2 regions of the Nonomuraea gerenzanensis genome follow, and region 1 is predicted to be linked to the other one. Evidence: riboswitches for the same ligand, from Rfam matches in the RefSeq annotation. Region 1 holds a riboswitch; the other holds the start of a gene.
What was found. A riboswitch is a leader RNA that binds a small molecule or an ion and turns the genes downstream of it on or off. The one in region 1 is predicted to bind thiamine pyrophosphate.
Positions count from the first base shown of each region.

Region 2: another riboswitch for thiamine pyrophosphate. It lies ahead of thiC (phosphomethylpyrimidine synthase ThiC); the one in region 1 lies ahead of LCN96_RS00735 (purine-cytosine permease family protein).

Region 1 is NZ_CP084058.1:133,856-138,061, reverse strand. It holds gene LCN96_RS00745 (ATP-binding protein) at 1-684, opposite strand, end outside; gene LCN96_RS00740 (methylated-DNA--[protein]-cysteine S-methyltransferase) at 779-1,357, shown strand; gene LCN96_RS00735 (purine-cytosine permease family protein) at 1,317-2,636, opposite strand; TPP riboswitch at 2,627-2,740, opposite strand; gene LCN96_RS00730 (rhodanese-like domain-containing protein) at 2,795-3,118, opposite strand; gene LCN96_RS00725 (winged helix-turn-helix transcriptional regulator) at 3,115-3,546, opposite strand; gene LCN96_RS00720 (MFS transporter) at 3,662-4,206, shown strand, end outside.
Region 2 is NZ_CP084058.1:1,626,123-1,630,328, reverse strand. It holds gene LCN96_RS08015 (hypothetical protein) at 1-128, opposite strand, end outside; gene thiC (phosphomethylpyrimidine synthase ThiC) at 266-1,810, opposite strand; TPP riboswitch at 1,803-1,915, opposite strand; gene LCN96_RS08005 (hypothetical protein) at 2,006-2,356, shown strand; gene LCN96_RS08000 (universal stress protein) at 2,338-3,183, shown strand; gene LCN96_RS07995 (cellulose binding domain-containing protein) at 3,328-4,206, shown strand, end outside.

The DNA.
Region 1 (4,206 bases):
CCACACCAGGTCGTCGAGCCCGTTCGACTCCAGCAGCACGGTCTTGCCGGTGCGTAAAAGTTTGTCCACGAGACTCGTCCGCAGGTCGGTGGTGGTCCCCCTGATCGAGGCGGGCAACTGGTACGTGCTGACCAAGCGCAGCCGATCCCCCTCGATCAGTACGAAACCGCCCGCGTCCGCGCCGGTCAGCTCGGTGAGGCTGGCCGAGATCCGGTCCAGCACGGCCGACAGCTCCAGCTCGGAGTTGATGTCGCCGACCACGTCGGTGAGCCGGCGCACCAGCCTGGCCCGGCGTGCCACCCGCTCCCTGGCCACGTGGTCGGCCAGCGCCGGGTGGTAGACGCACACGTAGCCGCCCACGGCGCTGCCCAGGCGCAGGGCGCTGATGTCCACCCGCAGGTCGAGCAGGGTGCCGTTGCTGTGCAGGCGCCTGGTGCGCAGCGAGACGGGCTCGCCGGTGCGCACCCGCTCCAGCGCGGCCGTGTGCTCGGTGGTCAGCTCGTCGGGCACGATGGGCGCCCGGCGCCCGAGCACCTCCTCGGCGCGCCACCCGAACACCCGCTCCGCCGCGGCGTTCCAGACCAGCACACTCTGGTCCCTGTCGAGCGCCACGACGGCGTTGGGCGAGCTGGCGAGCGCCGCGCGAGCGATCTCATCGTCACTACCGGCCCATTCGTCCCCCACTACTCCATAGTGCACGCGGTGCGGTGGGTGCGTCGGGAGATCCGTCCGATACGCTGCGGTCACGGTGATTCCCGGCGGTGGGAGGGTGCGAGGCATGTCGAGCAACGATCTCGATGCCCTGTTGCGGGTGACCTCCAGCACCTATCGGGGTGAGACCCCGCCCGACATCGCCTTCGGCACCTACGACGGCGCGGTGGGCCGGCTGGTGCTGGCCGTGACGGGCAAGGGCATCGCGGCGTGCAGCTTCGAGGCGGAGAACGACGTCTTCGAGCTGCTCACCCGGCACGTGGGCAGCTTCATCGGGCCCGAGGCCAGGCGGCTCGACCCGGTGCGCAGAGAGCTCGACGCGTACTTCTCCGGGCGGCTGCGTACCTTCACCACGCCGGTGGACCTGCGGCTGGCCACGCCGTTCGCACGCACGGTGCTGCAGAAGACGGTGGCCGTGCCCTACGGCACCACCACCACGCTGGAGCAGATCGGCGAGAGCATCGGCCGGCCCCGCGCGCTGCGGGCGATCGGCAACGCGCTGGCCTCCAACCCCGTCTGCGTGATCGTGCCCTGCCACCGGGTGGTGCGCGAGGACGGCGCGCTCGGCGACTACGCGGGCGGCCAGTCCGCCAAGCAGCACCTGCTCAACGTCGAACGGCGGGCCTCGGAGTCAGCAGGCCGATGAGCAGCGTGACCAGCGCGGCCACCAAGGCCCCGCCCAGCGCCCCGTTCATCCACACCTGCCGGGTGAAGCCGATGCTCTCGCGCACGCTCGTCCAGATCCCGTCCCAGGCGGCGATGGTCGGCGTCGAGGTCGTCAGCCAGTAGGCCACGAAGCCCAACGCCCACGGCACCAGCATCGGCCAGCGCGAGGGCGCGTGCTCGTCGGTGTTCCAGCGCCGGGCGCCGCCGAGCAGGAAGTAGTCGACGGCCAGCACCGCGAACATCGGCACGAACACCGCCCCGATCACGCCCAGGAACGCGCCGTACGAGGTCACGTCCACGATCAGGGCGATCACGACGGTCAGCACCCCGATCGCGACGGAGAAGACGCGCCGGTCGACCCGCGGCATCAGGTTCTGCAGCGAGACCGTGGTGGAGTAGACGTTGGCGAAGGACTGGTCGGTCTCGCGCAGCACCAGGACGGCGAAGAACAGCGCGCCCAGCGGCACCGCGACGAACGTGCCGAACACGGCGTCCGCGTCGCCCGCGATGGCCACCGCGTACACGCCCAGCCCGAGGCAGGCCACCTGGGCCAGCGTGTAACCGCCGACCACGCCGGTGAAGGCGGCGCCGGTGGAGCGCGAGTGCCGGGCGAAGTCGGCGGCCATCGGCACCCACGACACCGACAGCGCGATCACGTAGTCGACGGCGGCGGGGAAGGCGGTCCAGGAGCCGCCCTCCTGCGCGGGCGCCGCACGCAGGAAGAACCAGGCGAACCAGATCATCGCGATGATCACGCCGATGGTGACGTACCTGCGCAGCACCCGGATCGAGCCGAGCGGCCAGATCGACAGCGCGGTGGTGAGCACTCCCGCCACGATCACCCACACCGCGTACGGCACCGCGGGGAAGATCGCCCCGGCGCCGGTGGCGATCACCCAGAGCTCGAAGGCGCCCCAGCCGAGCATCTGCACGATGTTCAGCACTGTGGGCGCGTAGGAGATCCGCGCCCCGAACAGCCCGCGCAGCAGCACCATCGACGGCTGCCCCGTCTGCGTGCCGGGGATGGCGGACAGCCCCACCATGGCGGTGCCGATCAGGCTGCCGACCACGGTCGCCACGAGCGCCGCAGCCAGGCTCAGCGGGGCGTTGCCGAGCGGGTTGACCAGGAACATCGCCCCGGAGAAGCCGAGCAGGCTGACGCCGAGGTTCGCCCAGAGCGCGCCCTGGTCGAGCACGCCCAGGGTCTTCGGCGGCCGGCCTTCGAGTGTCAGCGGAACTTCGTCGGCGACATGCGTCATCGCACACTCCCTACGCCGGCATTACCCGGACAGGTTCAGGCGGTCGGCAGCGGCTAGGTAGCTGCCCTCTCAGCCCGGCACCCCGAGCTCCCGCGACGATCTGTAGTTTGCGCCCTCATCATGCCTCAATGACAGCGAAACCGCCATAGTGGGCGGGTTCAGGCGACGTACGGCGGCTGCCCCGTCTCGCTGACCATCGGCTTGCTGGCGGACTCCCACGCCTGCATGCCGCCCCCCACGTTGACCGCGTCGCGCCCGAGCTGGTTGAGCCAGGCCGCCACGTTCATGGAGCGCCCGCCCACCCGGCAGACGACGTAGACGGTGCGGTCGGCGGGCACCTCGTCGACCCGGCCCTGAATCTGGGTCATGGGGATGTGCACGGCCTCGGGGGCGTGCCCGGCCAGCCATTCGTCCTGCTCGCGGACGTCGAGCAGGTAGGCGTCGGAGGGGACGGCGGTGGCCTCGATCTCAGGAACGGTCATGACTCCATCATCTCGCGCCGCTGGTCGTAGGCGGCACGCGCGGCGGCGATCTCCTCCTGGTGCCGCTCGGTCCACGTCACCAGGGACTTGATGGTCTGGTGCAGCGTACGGCCGAGCGGCGTCAGCGCGTAGTCCACGCGGGGCGGCACCACCGGATGGACGGTGCGGCTGACCAGGCCGTCGCGTTCGAGCTGGCGCAGGGTGACGCTGAGCATGCGCTGGCTGATGCCGTCGATCTCGCGGCGCAACTGGGTGAAGCGCAGGCTCTGGCAGTCGAGCAGGGCGATGACCAGCAGCGACCACTTGTCGGCGATGCGGTCGAGTATCTGCCGGACCTCGCAGTCCTCGCGCACGTCCCACTGGCGTACGTCGTAGTCGTCCACGGTGCCTTCGCAGTAACCGAGTGATTCGAAAGTGCCGTCTTCCACGAGATCTCATGCTGTCGCATGATTTTGGCGGTTACAAGAGAGAACCGACCTGCCTATTCGTAACCGGGGGTTCGTTGTGCCTGTCACCGCCCGTACCTGGGGCGTACTGATCGTTTTGTGTGGTGCCATCTTCCTGGAGGGCATCGACGTGGCCATGTTGAACGTCGCCCTGCCGTCCATCCGGGCCGACCTGGGGCTGTCCACGGGCATGCTGAGCGGGGTCGTCAGCGCGTACGTGCTCGGCTACGGCGGCTTCATGCTGCTCGGCGGCCGGGCGGCCGACCTGCTGGGGCGGCGGCGGATGTTCCTGTTCTGGCTGGTGGTGTTCCTGCTCTTCTCGGGGCTCGGCGGTTTCGCGGACGAGGGGTGGGTGCTGCTGGTGGCCAGGTTCGTCACCGGGGTGGCCGCCGCGTTCATGACGCCCGCCGGGCTGTCGCTGATCACCACGAACTTCCCCGAGGGCCCGCAGCGCAACCGGGCCCTGCTGATCTACGCGGGCACGGCCGCGGGCGGCTTCGCGCTGGGGCTGGTGGTCGGCGGGCTGCTGACCGCGATCGGCTGGCGGTGGGTGTTCTTCGCCCCGGTCCTGCTGGCGCTGGTCATCCTGCTCGCCGCCATCCCCCTGATCAAGGACCAGCCGACGCGGCCGGCGGCGGGCGG
Region 2 (4,206 bases), 1.5 Mb from region 1:
TCACCCCAGGACCAGGCGAAGCACCCGGCCACGCCCCGGTGCACGTCCGCGGCGGCCGGGGTGGCGGCGAGCCCTGCGGCGACGACGGACGCCGCGGCGACGGCCGCCGCACGAGTTCTGATCGACATGAGAGATCCTGCCTTCCGGTGGTCGTGGGAGCCCCGGCGCCCCTGCCGCGCCGGGCTCACTGTCACGTTGCCACCGAAAGAGCGGCAGTCCCCGCCATCAATGTCCAGACCTGCGGCTTCGGACATTGGACAAAGGCTCACTCCACGTAGAGCGTGCCTCCGAGCCGCCGGAACTCGGCCGCCTTCTCCGCGTACCCCGCGTCCCTGATCTCGTGGCTGATCCGCATCGAGCAGAACTTCGGGCCGCACATCGAGCAGAAGTGCGCGGTCTTGGCGGGCGCCGCCGGCAGCGTCTCGTCGTGGAACGAGCGGGCCGTCTCGGGGTCCAGCGACAGGTCGAACTGGTCCTCCCAGCGGAACTCGAACCGCGCGTCCGACAGCGCGTCGTCCCACGCCTGCGCTTGTGGATGACCCTTGGCCAGGTCCGCCGCATGAGCGGCGATCTTGTACGTGATCACGCCGGTCTTCACGTCGTCCTTGTCGGGCAGGCCGAGGTGCTCCTTGGGGGTGACGTAGCAGAGCATGGCCGTGCCGTACCAGCCGATCATGGCGGCCCCGATGCCCGAGGTGATGTGGTCGTAGCCGGGCGCGATGTCCGTCACGAGCGGGCCGAGCGTGTAGAACGGGGCGTCGTCGCACAGCTCGCGCTGCAGGTCCACGTTCTCCTTGATCTTGTGCATGGGGACGTGGCCCGGCCCCTCGATCATCACCTGGACGTCGTGCTCCCTGGCGATCCCCGTCAGCTCGCCCAGCGTGCGCAGCTCGGCGAACTGGGCCTCATCGTTGGCGTCGGCGATGGAGCCGGGGCGCAGGCCGTCGCCGAGCGAGTACGACACGTCGTAGCGGGCCAGGATCTCGCACATCTCGGCGAAGTTCTCGTACAGGAAGCTCTCGCGATGGTGCGCCAGGCACCAGGCGGCCATGATCGAGCCGCCGCGCGAGACGATGCCGGTCTTGCGGCCGGCGGTGAGCGGCACGTGCGCCAGCCGCACGCCCGCGTGCACGGTCACGTAGTCGACGCCCTGCTCGCACTGCTCGATCAGCGTGTCGCGGTAGACCTCCCACGACAGCAGCTCCGGGCGGCCCTTGACCTTCTCCAGCGCCTGGTAGATGGGCACGGTGCCGACCGGGACCGGCGAGTTGCGCAGGATCCACTCGCGGGTCTCGCGGATGTCGGCGCCGGTCGACAGGTCCATGATCGTGTCGGCGCCCCAGCGCGTGGCCCAGGTCATCTTCTCCACCTCCTCCTCGATCGAGGAGGAGACGGCGGAGTTGCCGATGTTGGCGTTGATCTTCACGAGGAACTCGCGGCCGATGATCATGGGCTCGGTCTCGGGGTGGTTGACGTTCGCGGGGATGATGGCCCGGCCCGCGGCGACCTCCTGGCGGACGAACTCGGGCGTGACGCCCTCGCGTACCGCCACGAACTCCATCTCCCTGGTCACCAGCCCGCGCCGGGCGCACCCGACCTGCGTGACCGGGTGACCCACCGCCTGGCGCTCGCGGACCCACTGCTCGCGCAGGCGCGGCAGGCCACGGCGGAGGTCGGGCTCGTAGGCGGGGTCGGTGTACGGGCCCGAGGTGTCGTACAGCGTCACCGACGAGCCGTTGGACAGGTGCACCTGACGCATCGGCACCCGCAGCTCACCGGTGTAGATCTTGAAAAAGCGCGCGTCCGTCATCGCGCAAACTCCCTTCGCCGGCATTATCCGGAGCAGGTTCTGGCGGTCGGCGGCTGTCAGCCGTCCTCTCAGCCCGGTCCGCACCGGGCTCCCGCGTTGGTCGGCGATGATCGTACCCACGCCCCCGCCCACCTGAAACCCGCGCCGCGAGGTTTGGCGATCGCCGTGAGCGGTACGGTCCCCATCAGGGGAAACATGAAGAGATTCGCCGCTGTCGCAGGACTACTCGTCGTGATGGCCGCGTCCGGCGCCACCGCCGCCGCCGGGGACGGCATGGATCAGCACGAAGTCAGCCAGGAACAGTACGACACTCTGATCGCCCAGTGCCGCTACGCCGACACGGGGAAGGCGAAGTGCCGTGCGGCGGTCAAGCGCATGTACCGCGTCGGCCGGACCGACCCGACGCTCGACTGCCGGACGTACTCCGGCGTGACCGTCTGCGGCACGCTCCGGCTCAGCAAGGCCGAGCGCCGATGCGCCCGCGACTCCGAGGCGCAGGGGCTGCCGTTCCGCCGCGCCGAGGTGGAATGTTACGCACTGTCATGATCATCGTCGGTGTGGACGGCTCCCGTACCGGGCTGGAGGCCGCCGGCTGGGCCGCCGCCGAGGCCCAGCTGCGTCAGGAGCCGCTGACCGTGGCGCACGCCGTGCCGAAGTGGGTGTGCGAGGGCGCCGTCCGCTACGCCGAGGTGGCCCAGTGGATGCGCGACGGCGCCGAGACCGTGCTCAACGCCGCCTGCGACCGCGCGCGACGGGTGTGGCCGCAGGTGTCCATGGAAGGCGTGTTGCTGCCGGGCGACCCCCGCTCGGCGCTGGTCAAGGCCTCGGAGGGGGCCACGCTGCTGGTCGTGGGCAGCCGCGGGATCGGCGGGGTGCGGGGCCTGCTCGTCGGGTCGGTCGCGTACGGGGTGGCGGCGCACGCGCCTACGAACGTCATCCTGATCCACGACCCGCCCGCTGCCCCGCGCGCGGAGGTCGTCGCGGGCACCGACGGGTCGCCCTGCGCCGCGCGGGCGATGGAGTTCGCCTTCGCCGAGGCCGAGCTGCGCGGCGCGCGGCTGCGTGCCGTGCAGGCGTGGGCCTGGCCCCATCCCGGCGGCTTCGAGCCGGCCTCCCGTGAGAGCGAGCAGGACACGCTGCGTTCCCTGAAGGAGTCGCTGAGCGTGCACCGGGAGCGGCACCCCGGCGTGCACGTGGTGGCCGAGGTGGTGCACGGGCATCCGGTGGAGGTGCTCAAGGAAGCCGCCAGGCGCGCCGACCTGCTGGTGGTGGGCTCGCGCGGGCACGGGCAGCTCGCGGGCATGCTCATCGGCTCCATCAGCCAGGGCCTGCTGCACCATGCCCCGTGCCCGATGGCGGTGGTGCGCGGCTGAAACTTACATCCGTCCTCCCAGGTCAGCACCGCGTCATGATCGCCGTGCTTCCCGGCGCCGAACCGCCGCTCCTACGATCTGCGCAGGTTCATGGAGCCGCTGCGGCTCCTCCGTTCCGCGCTGTCGTACGACGGGAGAGCATGGATGCGCAGCAGGATCGCCTCCGTAACGGCCGCGCTGGTGGCGCTGGCCGCAGCGGTGTTATTCGCCACCACGGCCACGGCCAGCGCCGCCCCCATCAGGATCATGCCGCTGGGCGACTCGATCACCGGATCCCCCGGCTGCTGGCGGGCCCTGCTCTGGAACCGCCTTCAGAGCGCCGGCCACACCGACATCGACTTCGTCGGCACCCTGCCCCCGCAGGGCTGCGGAGTGGCCCACGACGGCGACAACGAGGGTCACGGCGGCTATCTCGCCACCAACATCGCCAACCAGAACCTGTTGCCCGGCTGGCTCTCCGCCACCCGGCCCGACATCGTGGTGATGCACCTGGGCACCAACGACGTGTGGAGCAACATCGCCCCGGCGACGATCCTCAGCGCGTTCACGACGCTGGTGAACCAGATGCGGGCCGGTAACCCGAACACGAAGATCCTCGTCGCCAAGATCATCCCGATGAACCCGTCCTCCTGCGCCGAATGCGCCCAGCGCACCGTGAACTTCAACGACGCCATCCCCGCCTGGGCCGCCGCGACCACCACCCCGCAGTCGCCGATCACGGTCGTGGACCAGTGGACGGGCTTCAGCACCGCCACCGACACCTACGACGGGGTGCACCCGAACGCGGCCGGCGACCAGAAGATGTCCGACAAGTGGTACCCGGCCCTGGTGACCGCCCTGGCCGGCGGTGGCACCGCCACCCCCACCGTCACCAGCACCGTCACGCCGCCTCCCGGCAAATGCACGGCCACGTACCAGGCGACGGGGCAGTGGCAGGGCGGCTTCCAGGGCGAGGTCACCGTCAAGAACACCGGCACCACGCCGAGGTCCGCCTGGACCGTGGCGTGGACGTTCGCCAACGGT